DNA from 2 places in the Thalassotalea sediminis genome. Region 2 is predicted to be linked to the other one. Evidence: riboswitches for the same ligand, from Rfam matches in the RefSeq annotation. Region 2 holds a riboswitch; the other holds the start of a gene.
What was found. Region 2 has a riboswitch for lysine ahead of QUE09_RS14675 (2,3,4,5-tetrahydropyridine-2,6-dicarboxylate N-succinyltransferase). Riboswitches for the same ligand answer to the same signal wherever they lie in the genome.

Region 1 (10,759 bases), 1.1 Mb from region 2:
GACTTGAAGCCTTCAGTGAAAATAAAGCCGTCGACCCTTTAGCCTATGAGATTAGCTAAGTATCCTATCTACTTAGCTACAGCGCCGACTAAACCGTCGGCGCTGTATAAATTAAGCCACGTTAAAAAGACTCGTATGTAATTGTTCTACGGCTAAATTAGCTTGTTGCTCATCAACTAAAAAGCATAGATTATGTTCACTCGCACCTTGACAAATCATACGCACGTTTACACCCGATAAAGCGTCAAAAATATCAGTACCTACACCATTTGTTTTATGGATATTGTTACCAACAACGGCAACTAACGATAAGCCATGTTCAACCGTTACTTCACACAACTGTTCTAACTCTTCAACAACGGTAGAGTTTAATAGCGCTTGCGTAGACCCCGTTGGATTATCAAAAGTCATTGCCACACTAATTTCACTTGTCGTGATTAAATCGACACTCAATTCATGTTTTGCTAGTACCGTAAAAACCTTGGCTAGAAAACCACTTGCATGCAGCATTGCTGGGCTTTTAACCGTAACCAGTGTTTGCTCTCGTCGTAATGCGATAGAACGATAAGTCGGCTTGGATGCCACTGACTGCTGAATACGAGTTCCTCCCTTTTCAGGCTCTTTACTGGAGCCAACAAACACTGGAATATTTTTACGCATAGCAGGTATTAACGTGGCTGGATGCAATATTTTTGCACCAAATGTCGCCATTTCTGCTGCTTCACCAAAGCTAATTTCTTTAATAGAACGTGCTTGATCGGTAATACGAGGATCGGTGGTAAAAATACCGACAACATCAGTCCAAATAGCGAGATTATCTGCATTCAATGCTTCCGCAAGAAGTGCAGCACTATAATCAGATCCACCTCGACCCAATGTAGTAGTATATTCAGCATCATTTTGGCCGATAAAGCCCTGTGTTACTAGAACGTTAGTACTCAATTGTGGCGCTAAGATTGTTGTTGCGTTTTGTTGTAACTTTTCAATGTTAACGACTGCCTGTCCATACAAGTCATTGGTTTTCATGACTTGTCGTACATCAAAATACTGGCCAGGTACACCAATAGAACGCAATACCATTGCAAAGATACGCGAACTCATTTGCTCACCAAATGACAATATGGCATCAGAAATACGAGCACTATGGTTTAAAGCGTTAGCGCTTGCATAAGCAGCTAACTCATCAAGTAACACTGAAATTTCTCGATCAATAATCGTTTGTTCAGTAAGGTATTGTGTGATGTTAAACTGAATGTTAGCAATACTTTCAATAATTTCTCGCTGCTCACTTTCAGGTACATTCGCTTGTGATAAACGTACTAAATAATTCGTAACACCAGCACTTGCTGACACTACAACGAGCTTATTGTCAGGATTATTTTTAATAATCTGAGCACAACGTAACATTGCTGCATAATCAGCGACACTTGTACCGCCAAACTTAGCTACCGTTAATGACGTCATATTGACACCTCAACGCATTGAAAAGTATTAGTATAAATTGTTAAAAGTAACATGTTAAAAGGTCTCCCCATTGGCCAAATTCTTGGCAATTAATACATTAGGAAGAGCATGACTGAGAAGAACAAGTGTGAAGATACAGCTTTTCTATCAGCCAGAAGCCCTCCACCCCATCTGTTTTGCAACAGAGGTGACAGCCCTAAGGATTCAACCTTAGTAACCGAACATTATTTTTCCACTAAAAATAAGTCCTCGGCGATAGTCCCCCTCATTAACTCTCATTGGAATGTGGTTCCTAGAGTTAACTACCTGGCTATCGCACCTCTTCTGGATCATCAAAATTGAGCAAATATTCTAATTTTGAGATAGCGCTATTAAACGTTATATGAAATTAAATTACAAGCCTCTTTTAATAAAAATACTCTTTACTGATCTGCCATACAAAATGTCTCGTTAACTTGATATGCTATAAGCGTTTTCTGTATCAATTTTATTGGGTTATATAGGCTTTTATCTATGGATTTGTTTTTTCTTAAAAAGTTAGTCGGTTTTTTACTTATGCCAATGAGTATCAGTATATTACTATTAGTTACTGCTGCGATATTATGGAGCTCATCACGTAAATGGAGTTATAGAGCTGCAATATCAGCATTACTACTTTTAGTCGTGTTATCGACCCCTTGGGTGAGCGATCGATTAATGGCTCCGATAGAAGAAAGCTACCCCGCCTTCGAAAAGCACCATACGCCTATTGATTATATTGTGATACTCGGCTGTGGTCACACAACCGATGCTAAGCTACCTCCTACATCGCAATTAAAACCATGTTCATTACAACGAATGGTAGAAGGTTTTCGCATTTCGAAGCTACACCCTGAAGCACAATTTATAACCTCTGGGGCAGCGTTAGGAGATCCAACACCAAATGCAGTTATGGTAAAACGTGCATTGATGAGTTTTGGTGTACCAAGTAAAAAAATATATGTTGAAAGTTTTCCAAAAGATACAAAAGAAGAATCAGAATTAATAGCACCGAGGGTTAAAGGCAAGCAAGTTGTGTTAGTCACAAACGCTGACCATATGCCGCGCAGTGTAACCTACTTTAAATTACAAGGCGTTGAAGTAATCCCGGCGCCAGCAAGTCCTTGGGTAAAAGGTCTCGAACAAGAAAAGAACTGGTCTTATTATGTGCCTAAAGTTGAAAGCCTAAAACAAACATCACATGCCTGGTATGAAACTATGGGCAGAATTGTTCAGTTTATTTCGAGTTAACAGTAAATTAGTCAAGGGCGCAAAATTAGCGCCCCTTTTTTATTAAGCGGGGTTATCAATATCAATAAACGTTGCATCAAGTGAAAGATCTGATACTACTTTTTTAGCAAGTGCTTTAGCTCCATACCTCTCTGTTGCATGATGACCGGCTGCAAAGTAATGGATATTCATTTCTTTGGCCACATGAGTTGTTTGTTCCGATATCTCGCCACTAATAAAAGCATCTATTCCCTGTTCAGCAGCTAATTCAATGTAGTTTTGACCACCACCAGTGCACCACGCAACGGTTTTGATTTTTTTATTATTTTCTGGAGCAATATGTAAACAGGTTCTAGCAAGTTTTTCGCTAATCAAATGAGCAAATTGTTCGCCTGATTGCGCTATTTTTAATTGCCCTTGTAAAGATACACTTAAAGGATTGCCATCTTCTAAAGGTCCTGTTGTGTCAATACCTAATATTGACGCAAGTTGTGCGTTGTTTCCGATCTCTGGATGAATATCAAGTGGCAAATGATAGGCAAACAAATTAATATCATTCATCAATAGCGCCTTAATTCTTTGGTGTTTCATGCCACGAATAACGTAGGATTCATTTTTCCAAAAATAGCCATGGTGAACAACAATTGCATCTGCGTTTTCATCGATAGCGCGTTCAATTAGTGCTTGTGTCGCAGTAACGCCGGTAATAACTTTATTAATGCTATCTTTTCCTTGCACTTGTAATCCATTAGGACAAAAATCTTTAATTTGCTCCGGTTTTAATAATGTATTCAAATAGTGTTCAAATTCAACGGTTTTCATAGATGTTCTCAACTCTGTGTATTATTTTTCAATTGGCTTTGTTTTTGAATGCATGGAAGAAACATTAATGGGTGCTAGCTTTGGTTTTAGCTTCCATCGAGGTTTTATTGGTGTTAACGGCAACACACGTTTTTTGGCGACAATAACATAGATAGAGCCAAGCCCCGGTAGAAATCGTTGTGTAAATTGACACCAATGTCTTGCGACAAAGTTATGGCTGATATTAGACGCTAACATTGAATGCAAACAACGCTCATCACTCAGAATTTCGTATCCCATTAAATGTAGCCAGTCTTTAACCCGCATTGGTGAAAAAAAACGTTCATTCCACGGTGGTTGCTGCCGTCGATATGGCACAAAACTATTTAAGCCTGCCAAACTAAACGCATTATAGCCAGTAATAACGAGGTATCCGTTAGGAATTAATACTCTGTTTGCCTCTCGGATCACGTGGTGTGGGTCTAGTGTAAATTCCAAAACATGACTTAGTAAACATACATCGACACTATGCTCTAAAATAGGTAAATCATCAGTTTCAGCATATATGTCTGCGTGTTGTTTATGATCTGATATTGTCACTTGATGTTGTATAGCCGATGCGGTTGTATCTATGTTATGGCTAAGGGCTCCTATTTTTAATAAATGATAGCCAAAAAATTTAGGCCACCAAGGTGCTAGTACTGTATCAATGGCTTCAACAATGAGTTTCCCGTTTGGTAACTTTTCCCATGATGAGGGAGAATGTGGCTGTCTGAACGAAAGTGCAGGTTTCATAGATTATAAATGCCAATAAAACGTGAATAATGGATATTTACTCTCACACTATTATAGTGTTCTTCATAGTAAATAATAGATACAATTACCAGGTTAGAATGTTATCACTTAAGGTTTGTTATGTCACAGTCTCAACACCCCCTTGCCATACAAGTTAATGCAATAAAAGCATTTACTGACAATTATATATGGGCACTTCATATCGCTGGGTTTTCTAAATTAGTGTTAGTCGATCCTGGCGATGCCTCGGTCTGTATTGATTATATTGAACGAAACAATCTTGAATTAGACGCCATTCTTATTACTCACCACCACCCTGATCATGTTGGTGGCATTGACGAATTAATCGAATATTCAGCGCAGAAACATTGGAATGTCGACGTATTTGGACCAAAACATGACAAAATCCCCAGCATTACTCACTTTGTAAATAATGATGATACCATTGAAATCAACACACTATCTTTACGATTAAAGGTAATCGCACTACCCGGACATACACTGGAACATGTCGCTTATTTCAATAATACCATGTTATTTTGCGGAGATACGTTATTTTCAGCTGGTTGCGGCCGCTTATTTGAGGGCACACCTAAACAAATGCTCAACTCATTGAAGTATTTAGCCTCATTGCCAGAAAATACGCGCGTGTATTGCACTCATGAATATACCCTTGCTAATGTTAATTTTGCGCTAACAATTGAACCAAGCAATACTGAATTAGTTAATTACTACAATAAAGTGGTGAAAATGAGAGAACAAGATATGATCACTTTACCTTCTACGATTAAACAAGAATTAGCAATAAACCCTTTTCTTCGATGTCAACAGGATGAAATACGTCACAGTGCAGATGAGTATGCGCAAATTAAACATCAAGATGAATTGTCTGTCTTTACAACAATTCGTACTTTAAAAGACAAATTCTAAACAATAGCGGCAACGTTATTGAATAACACATTGAAATAAGTGACACTTAGCTTAACGAATTAGAAAAAAGGCTTTCATGAAGTATTTAAGTTTATCTATATCTGCACTAGTGATGCTAACGGGTTGCCAATCAATCAGTGGTAACAACAGTACACTAGCACAAAAAAATCAGCTCCCTGCGCACATTGCTAATAAGCTTGCCTCACCTGAAGACGTTAGTCATGCGCTCTTGGCAGACGAAACAGCAGACGTTATTCATCCAGTTGCTGATGTCAATATTCCATTAAACGATAGTGCCATCATTAATGATGGTATTTGGCAACGCATACGGAACCAACTTGTCTTTGACATACCACAAAACAAACGCGTTATTGTACAACGTAATTGGTACGCTAAACATCAGTCATATTTAGATCGCGTAGCAAAAAGAGCCGAACCATTTATGCACTTTATCGTTCAAGAGATAGAGGCATCAGGTATTCCTATGGATATCGCACTGTTACCTATTGTAGAAAGTGCCTTTGATCCATTTGCATACTCCCACGGCAGAGCATCTGGCATGTGGCAATTTGTACCTGGTACTGGTACGCGCTTTGGTATGAAACAAAATTGGTGGTACGACGGTCGACGTGATGTTGTTGCATCAACTAAAGGTGCTATTAAATATTTAAAATATTTACATAAATTCTTTGATGGTAACTGGATGCATGCATTAGCGGCATACAATTCAGGTGAAGGTCGTGTTCAACGAGCGATTAGAACCAATAAAAGAAAAAACAAGCCAACTGACTTTTGGTCACTTGATTTACCCAGAGAAACTCGTGCTTACGTACCAAAGTTACTTGCACTTGCTGATCTCGTAAAACGCCCTAAAGCGTTTAATGTTTCCTTTTATGCTATTGCAGATGAACCTGTAATATCAGCCATTGATATTGGTTCTCAGATTGATTTAGCAAAAGCTGCTGAACTTGCAAAATTATCCTTAAAAGAGTTACAGCATTTAAATCCAGGGTTTAATCGATGGGCAACTGATCCAAATGGTCCACATTATTTAGTATTACCAAACAATAAAGTCGACGCATTCAAATCAGGTTTAAGTAAACTTTCGACCAAAGAACGACTTGCTTGGCAACGATATAAAATTAAACGTGGCGATAGCCTTGGCATAATTGCGAAACGCTTCAATACAGATATTAGTGTTATTAAACAAATTAATAATATACGCGGCACGCAAATTCGTGAAGGTAAGCATTTATTAATACCTGTTGCAGCTAAGTCACTTGATAAATATATCTTATCAAGTGACCAACGTTTAGCGAAAAAACAAAATAAACCGAGAGGCTCAGAGAAAATTACCCATATCGTTAAAGCCGGTGATACGTTTTGGGACTTGAGCCGTGCTTACGGTGTTAACTATCGTAAACTTGCGAAGTGGAATGGCATGGCACCGCGCGACTCGCTCAGGATAGGTCAAAAACTGGTTATTTGGCGTAAAGCGAAAGTTGCTTACGCTAACTCTCCATCATCAAACCCAATCGTAAGAAATATTACCTATAGAGTACGTAAAGGTGATTCATTTGCGCGAATTGCAAATAAGTTTAACGTCACCATTAGAGAAATTGAGCGTTGGAATAACCTTAGCCGCAAAAAATATTTACAACCAGGCCAAAAAATAAAACTGTCGGTAGATGTTACTAAAGCGATTTAATTAAAAGCACCTTAGGGTGCTTTTAATTTATGAGTTCTTCTATTTCTTGAAGCGAATTAACGATGGCTGTGGGAGAATATAGACTTAGTTTTTCTCGTTCATGCACGCCATGTGTTACCCCGATGCTATCTACACCGGCTCTTTTGGCCATTTCCATATCAAGAATAGAATCACCAATCATAACTGCGTTCTCAGGTGCAATATTAAACTCTTCAAGTAACTGCTCGATCATGTCTGGATGCGGCTTAGAAGTACATTCGCAACCACATCTCGAACTGTCGAAATAATCACAGAGCGCAGCTTCTTGCCAAACACGATGAAGTCCTTCTCGAGCTTTTCCTGTTGCTACAGCGAGAAACTTGCCTCGATTTTTTAACCCTGATAGCAGTTGGTGAGCATAGTCATATATTGGTGCAGGAGTAGGATCAAGGTCAACATAGTGCTTTTTATAACCCCGTTTAAGTTGTTCTACATCATGGCTATCGGCATTAGGAAATAACGTTGTTAATGCTTCATCTAAACTTAGACCAATTATTCCTTTTATCGCGTCTTCATTTGGCAACGCAAGGTTTTCACTCATTGCCAATTGTTGAACCGAAGAAATAATACGCGCGATAGAATCCATTAATGTTCCATCCCAATCAAAAATTACCAGTTGGTATTGTTTCATGATGGTTTCTCTGCGGTTAATTTCGTCAGTAGTATTTCTAAAGATTTCTCTAGCGGCGCTTCTATTTTTACCCGTTTTTCTGTTAATGGGTGGGTAAATTCAATACTCGCAGCATGTAAAAAAAGACGTTTTAACCCTAATGACTTCATTTGTGCGTCAAATTCAGGGTGTCCATATTTATTATCACCTGCAATAGGATGACCTTTTGTTTGACAATGTACCCTTATCTGATGTGTTCTCCCTGTAACAGGAAACGCACGCACTAAGGTCGCATCTTTAAAGTATTGCAAAACTTTAAAACGGGTTTCTGACTCTTTGCCGTTAATGTTATCGACAACAACAATCCGCTCACCTGATTTCAAATCGTTCTTTTTGAGGCCTTCTGTTACCCGTGTTAATTTTGATGACCATCGACCTTTTACCAATGCATGATAAAATTTTTGAACTTTTTTATGACGAAGTTGCTCATGTAAGTTTCTTAACGCAGAACGCTTTTTAGCGACAACTAAGCACCCTGAAGTATCTCTATCAAGACGATGCACAAGTTCAAGCATCCGTGCATCAGGTCTTAATGCCCGTAATGCCTCGATCACGCCAAAATTTACCCCGCTGCCACCATGAACAGCCATACCTGAGGGCTTATTGATCACTAGTAACCTATCATCTTCAAACAAAATTTGCTTTTCTAGGTTTGCAACTACATTTAACTGAGTAGAAACGGGGGCAGACTTCTCTGAAACACGAATTGGTGCAATACGAAGTACATCTTCATCATTTAACTTGTAATCGGGTTTAGTGCGTTTTTTGTTAACACGAATTTCGCCTTTTCTTAGAAGACGATATATCATGCTTTTAGGTACCCCTTTAAGGGTCTTTAATAAAAAGTTATCGATTCTTTGACCTGCATCTTCAACATCTACAGTAATAAATCGAACTTGTGGTTTTGTAATATCGTTCATAATGCGCAAGTTTATCATAAAATATAGAATAATCGCGTAAATAAACTGACGATTTAATTGCCTTTTTCTAATAAAAAGTGGGATAATAGAAAAGTTGCGCTATATTTGAACATGCAACAGGCAAAAAACTTGCTTTTAGCGAATCGTAAGAGGCATTGAATGGCTACTTTAATAATCGCAAAATGAATTATTAACTGAACGGCTAATTGTAGAGATTGACTTGAGAATCCTGTCAACACGTACATAAAAAAATGTCCAGAGCAAATTGCAGTAATTAAACAATTGTTATTATCGCTATATTCTCGAATATATATGACACCTAAAGAAATAAAGGTTAATTAGCGATTTAACTGAGCACAGCACACAAGCTGAGCACATAAAGACAGAATTTTTAGTAGTGCTTCAAATAAGCGTTACTGAGCAACAATCAGGAATACAATAACAGCTTACTACGTAGTTTTGGCGTAATAAGATTGACACCCGTGAGGCTGACAAGCTGCTGTTACATAAGCGAAAGATTGCTTTGTGTACTAAGCACATGGTGTGCTGTGACTAATATAAATGAGTCACAGAAACTATGAAAAGAATGTTAATCAACGCTACACAATCGGAAGAATTGCGTGTAGCACTAGTTGATGGCCAACAACTATATGATTTGGATATTGAAAGTCCAGGTCACGAACAAAAAAAGGCCAATATCTATAAAGCAAAAATCACTCGTATTGAACCTTCATTAGAAGCTGCATTTGTTGATTATGGTGCAGAGCGTCACGGCTTCCTGCCGATGAAAGAAATTGCCCGTGAATATTTTCCTAGCGGTTACACCTTCCAAGGTCGTCCAAATATAAAAGATGTACTCAAGGAAGGACAAGAAGTAATCGTTCAAATAGATAAAGAAGAACGCGGACAAAAAGGCGCAGCCTTAACAACGTTTATTTCTTTAGCTGGCAGTTACTTAGTTTTAATGCCCAATAACCCTCGTGCGGGTGGTATTTCGAGACGCATTGAAGGCGATGAACGGTCAGACCTAAAAGCATCACTGAGCAAACTTGACCTGCCTAAAGGCATGGGTCTTATTGTTCGTACAGCTGGTGTTGGTAAAGATTATGAAGAGTTAGAGTGGGATTTAAGTGTTTTACTTCATCACTGGAAAGCGATTGAAGAAGCAGCTGCATCTCGCCCAGCCCCCTTTCTAATCCACCAGGAATCAAATGTTATTTTACGTGCGATTCGTGATTATTTACGTAGAGATATTGGTGAAATTTTAATTGATCGCCCGAAAACATTCGAAAGCGTTCGCAATCATATTGAAGTAGTTCGTCCAGACTTTATTAGTAAAGTTAAACTCTATACAAACGATGTACCTTTATTCACGCATTATCAAATAGAAACGCAAATAGAGTCTGCATTCCAGCGTGAAGTTAGGTTGCCTTCTGGTGGCTCGATCGTAATCGACCCGACAGAAGCAATGACATCGATTGATATTAACTCTGCTCGCGCAACTAAAGGCGGAGATATTGAAGAAACAGCTTTTAATACCAACTTAGAAGCAGCCGATGAAATTGCGCGTCAATTACGCCTACGTGATTTAGGTGGTCTTGTTGTTATCGACTTTATTGATATGACCCCTGTACGTCACCAACGTGAAGTTGAAAATCGCATGCGCGACGCAGTTAAATCTGACCGAGCACGTATTCAATTAGGCAGAATTTCTCGTTTTGGCCTATTGGAGATGTCGAGACAACGTTTACGCCCCTCAATCGGCGAAACAAGCCAAGGTGTATGTCCACGATGTAATGGTACTGGTCATGTTCGCGGTGTCGAATCTTTAGCCTTATCTGTTTTACGTTTAATGGAAGAGGAAGCAATTAAAGATAATACTCAGCAAGTTCAAGCACAAGTGCCCGTACCTGTTGCAACGTATTTGCTCAATGAAAAACGCCGTTCTGTTATGCATGTTGAAAAACATCACAGTGTCCGCGTGTTAATTATTCCTAATCCACATTTAGACACACCACAATATGAAGTGTTGCGCGTCAGACAAGATGAGAGTATTGCTGAAGCAAGTTATCAAACTGCAGTCATAGAAGCCAAACCTGAGTTGGCCGTTATGCCTAAGTTTGATACAAAGAGCACGCAAAAAGATGAACCTTTATTACAAGGTATGAGTGCACCTAAACAAGC
Region 2 (10,759 bases):
TCATGAATACAGATACCATCACAATACGTCCAGATGTAACCGTTGACGTTGTATTGAGGTATTTACGTTTAAAAGGCGAGCTCCCCGTTGCCACAGATTCCTTCTATGTTGTTGATAGAAATGACAAGTTTATTGGCGCTGTATCACTTGCAGCAATTGTAACTGCCAAGCCAGAAGTATCAATATCAACACTGATTCATGCTGATGTTGAAGCGGTCAATGTAGAAATGCCAGAAACGGAAGTAGCGCAACTCTTTGAGCGCTATGACTGGTTTTCAGCCCCCGTAATTGATGACGAAGGAAGGCTATTAGGTCGTATTACAGTTGATGATATCGTCGATATTATCCGTGAAGAAGCAGAACACTCGATGATGAGTATGGCAGGTCTAGACGACGAGGCAGATACCTTTGCCCCTGTGTTAAAAAGTACTCAACGCCGGTCTATTTGGTTAGGCGTTAATTTAGTTACAGCGATACTCGCCGTAGTTGTTTCCAATATGTTTGAAGACATTCTAAGCCAACTCACAATCTTAGCAATTCTAAATACCTTAGTACCAAGCATGGGTGGTGTCGCAGGAAATCAAACACTTACTCTCGTAATTCGTGGTATCGCTTTAGGCCATGTTGGCGATAGTAACTCTCGCGTATTGTTATATAAAGAACTCGCCATTGGCTTTTTAAACGGTATTATTTGGGCACTGCTCATTGCCGCCGTTGTCGGTATATGGAAACAAGACGTTGTCTTGGCGGGTATTATCGCTTTTGCAATGTTAATGAATATGACCGCCGCGGGAATTGCAGGTGTTACAATTCCACTTATGCTTAAAAGGATGAACATAGATCCAGCACTAGCAGGTAGTGTGATCCTTACCACAATTACAGATGTTGTTGGTATCTTTGCATTTTTAGGTACAGCAACATTATTACTTCGATAAACAGATAATATATGATATAAAAAATCATTAATTTCCCGCGACTTGCATCTGTTCAATAATAATTGATCCCGTTCTAATAGCCCCTTTTAGGTCATAATCATCACCTACAGCGACTAAATTTTTAAACATCTCCTGTAAATTACCAGCAATAGTTACCTCTGAAACAGGATAGGCAATTTCGCCATTTTCTACCCAAAAACCAGCAGCACCTCGCGAATAATCACCATTAACAACATTAACACCTTGCCCCATTAGTTCTGTTACTAAGAACCCTGTACCTAAGGTTTTCAACATCGCTTTAAAATCTCCGCCATTGGCACTTACATGCCAATTGTGTATACCGCCTGCATGCCCAGTTGTTGTCATACCGAGTTTTCTAGCCGAGTAACTAGTTAGTAAATACGTTGCCAAATTACCATCTTTAATAATGTTAGTATCCTGAGTTTTTACACCTTCACTATCGAAAGCACTGCTCGCTAACCCTTTTAAAAGGTGAGGTTTTTCTTCTATGGTTAGAAACGAAGGGAAAACTTGCTGGCCTAATGCATCCAAGAGAAACGACGATTTACGATATAAATTTCCACCACTAATAGCAGCAATAAAATGCCCCCAGAAAGTATTCGCAATATCAGCACGAAACATAATAGGTACTTTGCCCGTAGGTAACTTTTTCGCATTCATTCGCGCTAGTACTTCTTGAGCAGCTTCTCGGCCAATCGCTTCTGGTGAATTTAACTGAGCGAAATCACGGCTTACACTATATGCATAGTCACGTTGCATTTCATCATCATCAGTTGCAATAACGACACAACTTAAACTGTGTCGAGTACTTGGGTAGCCAACTAATTGCCCATGACTATTACCATAGACTTTAAACCCTTCAAAGCTTGCTAAAGTCGCACCATCTGAATTGGTGATCTTTTCGTCTGATGTTAAAGCCGCATTTTCACAGGTTTTTGCTAACGCTATTGCTTCTTCGGTACTGAGTTCTTTTGGGTGATATAAATCTAAATCTTGTGGCTTCATCGCCAATAAATTTTTATCTGCTAACCCTGAACATTCATCAACAGAGGTATATTTCGCAATATTAACAGCTGCTTGTACTGTTTGGTTTAATGCCTCTTGAGATAAATCAGCGGTCGAAGCACTACCTTTTCTGCCTTCCTGATAAACAGTAATACCGAGTGCACCATCATTGGTAAATTCTACCGTTTCAACATCACCTAATCGTGTAGTTACACTCAACCCTTGTTGCCTACTCATTGAAACTTCTGCACCATCAGCACCAAGAGACTTTGCCAACGTTAAGGCATCTGCGACAGTTTTTTCAACTTGTTTCATTTGTTCAGGGATAGTTTTTATTTCGGTCATACGTTGATATAGCTCTTTTGTTGCAACCAAACGGTCTCACTGCTAGAGGCAAGTACTCGCTTGCTGTATAATACTTAAAATTTTAAATGATTCCGTTATTATGCCTCAGTACGAACACGATATCGATGAATTCGATGAAGATTATAAAAGTAAAACAGAAATAAAGCGTGAAATGCACGCAATGCAAGACTTTGCCATGAAGTTGGTTAAGCTATCTAAAGCTCAACGCGCAAAGGTCCCCTTCACGGAAGAGCTTTTAGAGTCCTTAACATTAGCGGATAAAATAAAAAACAAGCCAGAAGCATTACGTCGACATGTAAGGTTTATGAGTAAAGTTTTACTTGAAACCGATCTAACAGATATCAACCAAGCGCTTGATATTATGGCAAATAAGCATCAACAAGATACGTCGCGTCATTTACGTTTAGAGCAATTACGTGACGAACTTATCGCACAAGGCAATGATAAAATAGAAGAAATGCTGCAAAATTGCCCACAAATGGAGCGTCAAAAATTAAGGCAGCTTGTAAGGCAAGCAAGTAAAGAAATAAATGCCGAAAAACCAGGTAAATCTCATCGTGATTTATTTAACTACATTAAAGAGTATGTAAGCGATTAAAATAAATAATCCACTTTCATAGCAAATAGTTTTGAGTGAACAATTATAAAACGCCTACAATTATTAAGTAGGCGTTTTTCATCATTAAAGTCTATTACCAGTAACCTTCTAAGGCTTCTACCGCTTTAAGCTGTGGTGTTAATACCTCTTTATCACCAACGGTAACAAGTACCATATTTTCAGGTGTTAGATACTTTTTCACCATTTGACTGATCTCTTCAGGCGTCACCTCATATACGCTTTTTACATAATCCTGTAAATATTGTTCGGTTAGGTTATAGCGTTCAACATATGATAATTGACTAATCACAGCCGACCTAGACGAATTCTGCAAGACAAAAATACCCGCTAAGTAATTTTGTATTCCTGCAAGTTCATCAGCCGAAGGTGGCTCTTTAGCGAGTAAGGCTATTTCATTAAATATTTCGGTAAGCGCTGCCCCTGTGGACTCAATCGTTATATCAGCAGCTTGATACCAAAGGCCTGTGCCAATGCGATTAACTAACGCTGAATACGGTGAATATGTATAGCCTTTAGATTCACGTATATTACTGGTAATTCTGCTTGAAAAAGCACCACCTAACAACGTGTTCATCATACTAAGCTTCATATAGTCAGGGTGATCTGGGCTAATTGTTGCTAACCCTAGACGTATCGTAGATTGAGGTGAATTCTCTCGTTCTAACATAATCAATTTAGGGCCCGATTGACTTAATACCGCTTTTGACGGTTTACTTTCTCCCTTCTGCCAAGTCGATAATACAGACTTTATCGTTGCGGTTAATTTAGCCTGATTAAACACTCCCGATATATACAAGTGACTATTATTGGGTCTAATATTCTCGTTTACAAAGCCACTAATATCCGCTCGTTCTATACTTTTTAAGCTTGCTTCAGTTGGGTATAAACTACCATAAGGATGGTTAGCATATATCGCCTTATAAAAAGCTTGATTAGCTAAATTGCCCGGTTGAGATAGCTGCACATTTAAATTACGTGCTTGGTCCGTTTTAATACGCGCAAGATCAGTGTCAGATAACGCTGGGTTAAGCACCATATCAGCAATAACAGTTAACGCATCGCTTCCATATTCACTTAATACATCGACACCAAGCCAGCTAACATCCATACCAACAGAAGAGTTAATCTGTCCCCCCATACTCGCCACTCGTTCAGCAATTGCTTTTGCTGACTCTGTTTTCGTTCCTTGGCGTAGCATTTGATAACTAATATCGGCTAACCAAGGAAGTTCTCCATCGTCAATATTACCCGTGGTAGATATTAGTCTAATCGTTGTTTTGGGTGTTTTTCCGTAAGGAATAAACGTTACCTTTAAACCATTTTCTAACGAAAAAGATTCTGTAGCAGGCACTTGAAATGCTTTTGGGGTAGCTCCTGTCGGTGGCTGTTCTTTGGCAAAGCCACTCGTACTCACACTCGACACCAACACTACTGTGGCAATAAATAAACTTAAAGATTTTTTCATCGAGTGCATGTTATTCTCCTTGAACAGCTTTTGTAGCAGGGGCTTCACCAGGGGTAACGGTCAATACCGTACGGTTGGTGGCTCGTAAGTATTCCTGTGCCGTTTTGCTAATAAGTGCGGGCGTTACTTGTTTAAACTTTTGTTCTAACTGGTTTATTTTGGCCGGGTTATCGTCAAACAAAGCGAAACTCGCAAGTAAATCTGCTTTACCAAAGCCATAAAAACCATCAAGTGAGTCGAATAAACTCGAACGAATTTTAACCGTTGCCCGTGTTAATTCTTCTTGTGTTAAAGGTTGTTCAATAAGTCGTGTAACAACACTATCAATCGCATCGGAAATTTCTTTATTAGTCACCGTTTCATCATGTGTAAACGAACTCATCCACAACATTGGGCCGTTATAATTAAACATATTACCAAGCAGATAATTAATACCGCCACTCACACTACCGGTAATTTGTTTGTTTTTGACGAGTTCTTGATAGAGCAAGCTATCTTCACCTTGCACGAGTATTTGGTCGATAATCCCCATTGCGTAATACTCTGGTGTATCCCGTTCAGGCATTTTATAGGCAAATGCATAAGCAGGTTTAGGCGCAAGTTTATCAAACTTATTGAAGACTAATTCCTTTTCTTGTCTAAGCTCTGTTAAATCAGGTTGCGGCGCTAATTTACTTGCGGGAATATCTGCAAAATATTCCGTAACCCAAGCTTTAGTTTCATTTATATCCAAGTCGCCCACAACAACAAGTACAGCGTTGTTCGGTGCGTAGTACATATCAAAAAAGTTAGCAACATCGTCTAAACTAGCAGCGTCTAGATCTTCTAAATCACCATAAAAGTTATGAGAGTTATACCAATTACTAAAGGCATATTGCGGCATATCTAACCACGGAAAACCACCATATGGCTGATTTAACACATTTACTTTAACTTCATTCTTTACCACACCTTGTTGATTAGTGAGGTTTTCTTGGGTAATCGCTAGTCCTTTCATACGGTCAGCCTCTGCCCATAAAAAAGTTTCTAATTTATGTGCAGGTACAATTTCAAAGTAATTAGTGAAGTCAAATCGCGTCGAGCCATTTAGCACGCCACCATTGGCATTTACAAGCTTGATGAACTCCATTTTGCCTAGGTTTTCAGAGCCTTGAAACATCATATGCTCGAATAAATGTGCAAACCCCGTTCTATCTTTGGGTTCATTGCGAAAACCAATATTATAATAAACCGCTACCGTTACTGTCGGCGCAGTTTTATCTGGCGACAATACTACTTTTAGGCCATTGTCTAGGCTGTAGTAATCAATTGGCACGTTGAAATTGGCAATGGTTGCAACGTCTTTTGCCTGTTCAACAATTTGTTCCGTAAGCTTTTCTGTCGCTTCTTGTTGCGCTGTATCTTGGCTTTTTTGAGGTTGACCACATGCAGAAAGCAACATAGCCATCACCCCAGAAATGAGCGTGATTTTATTTTTATTCATAACATTTCCCTTTTAAGTTGCACATTAAATGTGCACCTTATTTACCAAAGCGTCAACTTTCTTCGCAAGATTTAAAAGGGTATGTGTTATTTAGAGAGGTATCTCGGAAGCCGCGATACCTCTTTCATTATAACGTAAAGTAGTTAGTAAAAACTTTATAAAGTTCAGTACCTTGATTTACACTTGCAGAAGCAAAATGCAAAATAGGGAGAACTGTTTGATCAAGTGATAAATAGTGTAAAGGAGCACCATCGCCATAATTATCCATTCGCAAGATCCTCGCTAAAGGTTCCCCAGCAGGTAATGGTTGACCAAATTCAGCTAAGTAATCCACCATACCTCCCATAGGTGAATAATACGCTTTATAGTCTTTCAAATAACAAGCATATCGGGTCATCTCTTGTGCTTGATACTCTGGTGCCTCAATCACCCCTTTATATTGTAAATAACTCAAAATACTTTGAGCATCTTCTAAAGCAACATCAAGATCAATTTGCTCTTGTGAGCCAAGCTCAACAGTAAAGCTTTCTTTATTGAGGGCTTTGGAACTGATAGAAAAGTTAATACCAAGATCTGCAAATGCTTCTTGTAAGTGCCACCATGGGCAAAATGTTGCTTCATCAAGGGCACCATCGAACTGATTAGGAATCAATAATGTATGCGGAATATCGAAATGTTTAGCACTTTCTTTTGCATATTCAGGGCAATACAAATGTTTGCTTGATATGGGTCCTGTATGCAAATCTAACACTAAGTCTGCTTGATGAGCTAACCGCTGCAACTGATATGCAATACGCTGGCCTGTGGTTAAACCAAAAATATTATGATTTAGTTTCTGCTCAATACTTTGAATCATTAATGCTTTAAAGTTGGCCTCAATTGTTTTATCGTCTTTGCCAATACTTTCACGTACAAAGGGTTTAATAATTTCCGGTGCAAAGTGATACATTCTATTCCAATTGACGCCCGTTATCGGGTCAAATCGACCGAGTGTATATTCACCATTTTTGTGATTGCACCCTACAGGGTTAGCATAAGGCACTAAGGTAATATCGCCCTTTACCTGTGTTTTTCTCAATAACTCCAGTAATTGAAATATTACCGCATTACCCTGTACCTCTGCTCCGTGCATATTTGCTTGAATATATACACTAGGTGCAGCAGAATCGCCTTTAAGTTTATAAACGGGTACAGTCAGTGCAGCGCCACTTGCCATTTCCCCAACGTACATTACGCCTTTTGTAAAATTTGTCATTTTCTTCTCTTTCATATTGTTATGCCAAATACCATTGCGCTGGTTTTGCTTCACGAACAAGTATTAATTCATGCCCACTAAATACATACTCCGCTGCAGTTTGATGGCATAGGAAAAAAGGCATGCTTTCGGTAAACCCATAAGCACCGACGTAACCGAAAAGTAATCGATCATCAACATCTACATCTATTGGTAATGGCAGGCAGCCTAGCTTATCTAAACTAGTACAAAGGGGACCATGCAAATCAAAATTGGCATTGACTTCCATAGAGGGTCGAAGCAACCTTACAGGGAAAGGTTGCTCGGTAATACCTGGGCGCAATAAATGGTTAATGCCCGCCGATAAGACTAATTGCTGTTGATCAAAATTAACCTTTTTATCAACAACAGAGGTGACATAATAACCACAATTTGCTACCGCATATCGCCCTAACTCTAGCCATAACTCTTCGACATTGGCTTGTTTTTTTACTTTCGCCAAATCAGCAATAATGTCTTGCCAATCTAGCTGTTCACCTTGTTCGTGGTAATCTATTCCTAGGCCACCACCTAGGTCTAAGACTTTAAGTGTCATGCCTATGGATTGCGATAATGTCACGAGAGGCTCAACCATTTGTTGCCACAGATCGTACATTTTTTTGTTAGACAACATATTTCCCCACTGAAAAATATGTAAGCCACAAATATTTAACTGCGGAAATTGAGAAACATGATATTTTTGCCATGCCTCAACAGACATACCAAAAGGCGTTACTTGATTACCACCTAGAGGATTCTTTTCGCCATCTGGCCATTGTAATTGTACACGTAACAATACTTCAGGCTTTACTGAAAACTCTGTTGCTAATTCATTTAACCATTTAAGTTGGTTAGGGCTTTCGGCAACAAAAGTGTTCACTCCTTTCGCCAAAAACTCTGCAAGTTGCGCGCGTGACTTAGCAGGCCCAGTGTTTAAAATTCTCTTTGCATCAACACCTTGGTTTAATACTTGTTGAAGCTCACCACTACTGGCAACATCAAATTGAATGCTGGCTTGGTCGACTGTTTGAATAATACGCGAAAGCGGATTTGCTTTAACGGCATACCACAGCTTTACAACATCTTGATTTTGTAAAAAATGTAAATGGCTTTTTAAGGCGTTTAAGTCATAAACAAAGTAAGCAAGTTCATCAATATTATCACTAACGTGGTTCAACAGCGCTTGTTCAAGTGCCTTGCTTTGCTGAAATTGTTGATGCCAAGATACTGGACGTTCAGAATCAGATGACTGCTGCATATCCCCTCCCGCTAGCGAAGTATTGATTCGAGTGTTAGTGACGCGTCACTTTGTTCATCACGATATTTAACGATAAGCGCACACGCCATGTTTAAGCCATTTTCACTAGCCCACGAACCTGACATCGGTCGAGTGCCGGGTACGACAACAGCGCGTTCAGGTATATCTGCACCTTTCGCTAATTGTACTTGGTTAACGCAATCATAAACGGGCACAGATGCAGAAAGGTTAACACCTGGTGCAAGTACAGCGCCTTTTCGGATAACGATTCCTTCAACCACTACAACACCTGCACCAAGAAAAGCATCATCTTCAACAATAACGGGGCTAGCACCAATGGGCTCTAACACACCACCGATTTGAACGGCAGCAGATACATGAACATTTTTGCCAATCTGTGCGCACGAACCAATCAACGCATGACTATCAACCATAGTTCCTGTGTCCACGAAAGCGCCAACATTGATATATGCGGGAGGCATAACAATAACACCTGAAGCAACATGAGCACCGCGACGGATAGATGAACCTCCAGGGACTAAGCGCACACCATCAGCAACAGTCATTTCTCTGGCAGGTAAATTATGTTTGTCTACAAACCCTTGGTATGGACCGGTAAATGTTATATTTTCTCCGGCTTTAAACGCCGCTAAAATCGCCTCTTTCGCTGCAACATTAGCGTGCCAAGTGCCATGCTCATCTTTATTGGCTGCTCTTATGGTGCCTGCTTCTAATTCTGCTAAGGTTTGTTGCCAACTCACTTCGAAAAATCTCCAAAAAACTAACTGTTCAAACGCGTAACCAAACAAAAAGGTCACGTGATAACGTGTAAATTAAATGGAAAGCTAAAGGCTTTGCAGACGAGTAGCTAACTAGGAGGAGTAGCTAAAGCTGACAAAGGCCAGAAGCTCTCCACCTTGCGGTGACAGTTGTCAGGATTCAGCCTGAGCAACCGACAAATACATCATCAAAAATATATTTACCTCGGCGTTATACTCCCTCGTTAATGTTCATAAGAGTTTGATCTCTTCCCATTAACTACCTAGTAAACGCTCCTCTTCTGGCCCTATTTGCGTAGGCCGATAATACCCACCTACGATAAAAAGGGACAACATATTAGAACATTTATTCTAAAATGCCGCAAGCTTGGATAAATAATTATGGGAAGAATATAGTGTGAATAAAGCACTCTCACTGCGCTTATCAACATTGCCATTACTGAGATGTGCTTAGCAATACCGACTAGCTTACATAGATACGTTCAACAGGTTATCGTCAGGATAATTTGATGCCTGTTTGATGGCTTCTTCAATTAGAAACAATCTATCTTGGCCCCAACAGTACGTTTCGTTGAATCTAAAACAAGGAGCTCCCCATAAGCCTATTGATGCGAGTTCATTAAAGTTCTTCTCGGTCCATACCTGCCAATCAAACTCTTTTTGATAGCATAACGCTTGCTCGTAATTGATATCCAAGCGGTCACAGATAGACTTTATGGCCCTCTCATCGCTCACATTAATATTTTCAACAAAAATTGCATGAAAAATGGCCTCAACATAATCAACTGATTTGCCTTGTTTTAATGCATAAGCAAATATTTGATAGCTATTTATCACCCCTTGCTCAAAAGGTTCTGCATAACTTGAAAAGCGAATATTCGCTGTTTTTGCCTCACGGTAAGCATCTCTATACATATATTTCTGCTTACTTTCTGGCATTTTTAATCCCCGCATCATTAAAGGCATGATGGGCTTTATACATAATGTTAATTGATACTTTTTGGCTAGGCGGCACGCTTTAACAAATCCGAGATAAGAATATGGGCTGCGCAACGATAGAAATACTTCTAATTCACCACCAATGTTTTGGTTTTGGCTAGGCGCATCAGTACTTAACTCGGTTAAGTTGTCATGTTGAAAATATTGCTTATCATCTTTATTCAACCCTAAATTGCGTAAGCGACGCTCCAAATACACCAATCGATCAACACCAACAAACCATTCGCCAGCAAAATAGGTTGTTGCTGATAAATAATGACCTTTACTAACTAAACGTTGCTGATTTTTTACTTGAAAATTTATAGCGGGCGTTGATGTTTGACAAATATAATCAAATTTTTCTTGCCACACCTTATCAAAAAGCTCAACGGCATCAGCAACACTTCTAACAGAAAACTGCCATAACTGCTGCCCTGTCAATAATTGAGACTCAAGTGGTACCGCCTTAATTGGCGTTAAACCATATCGTTTAGCAATTACATCGGCATCATTCAATACCCAACGCTGAGCCATTTGCGGGTAAATTTTGAGTCCAGGTAACGATTCATAAACGAGA

Region 1: it holds a riboswitch for lysine, as region 2 does, so the genes downstream of both, lysC (lysine-sensitive aspartokinase 3) here and QUE09_RS14675 (2,3,4,5-tetrahydropyridine-2,6-dicarboxylate N-succinyltransferase) in region 2, are expected to answer to the same signal.

Annotation. Positions count from the first base shown of each region.
Region 1 covers NZ_AP027361.1:2,067,447-2,078,205, forward strand. The annotation lists partial or broken gene queC (7-cyano-7-deazaguanine synthase QueC) at 1-59, shown strand, start outside; gene lysC (lysine-sensitive aspartokinase 3) at 112-1,464, opposite strand; lysine riboswitch at 1,612-1,796, opposite strand; gene QUE09_RS09510 (ElyC/SanA/YdcF family protein) at 1,978-2,733, shown strand; gene QUE09_RS09515 (Nif3-like dinuclear metal center hexameric protein) at 2,776-3,534, opposite strand; gene QUE09_RS09520 (class I SAM-dependent methyltransferase) at 3,556-4,308, opposite strand; gene gloB (hydroxyacylglutathione hydrolase) at 4,429-5,238, shown strand; gene QUE09_RS09530 (LysM peptidoglycan-binding domain-containing protein) at 5,315-6,946, shown strand; gene QUE09_RS09535 (HAD family hydrolase) at 6,969-7,616, opposite strand; gene rluC (23S rRNA pseudouridine(955/2504/2580) synthase RluC) at 7,613-8,575, opposite strand; gene rne (ribonuclease E) at 9,153-10,759, shown strand, end outside.
Region 2 covers NZ_AP027361.1:3,198,361-3,209,119, forward strand. The annotation lists gene mgtE (magnesium transporter) at 1-935, shown strand, start outside; gene pmbA (metalloprotease PmbA) at 963-2,306, opposite strand; gene yjgA (ribosome biogenesis factor YjgA) at 2,407-2,925, shown strand; gene QUE09_RS14655 (M16 family metallopeptidase) at 3,020-4,420, opposite strand; gene QUE09_RS14660 (M16 family metallopeptidase) at 4,422-5,894, opposite strand; gene QUE09_RS14665 (succinylglutamate desuccinylase/aspartoacylase family protein) at 6,022-7,149, opposite strand; gene QUE09_RS14670 (PLP-dependent decarboxylase) at 7,169-8,425, opposite strand; gene QUE09_RS14675 (2,3,4,5-tetrahydropyridine-2,6-dicarboxylate N-succinyltransferase) at 8,437-9,186, opposite strand; lysine riboswitch at 9,323-9,493, opposite strand; gene QUE09_RS14680 (DsbA family protein) at 9,673-10,759, opposite strand, start outside.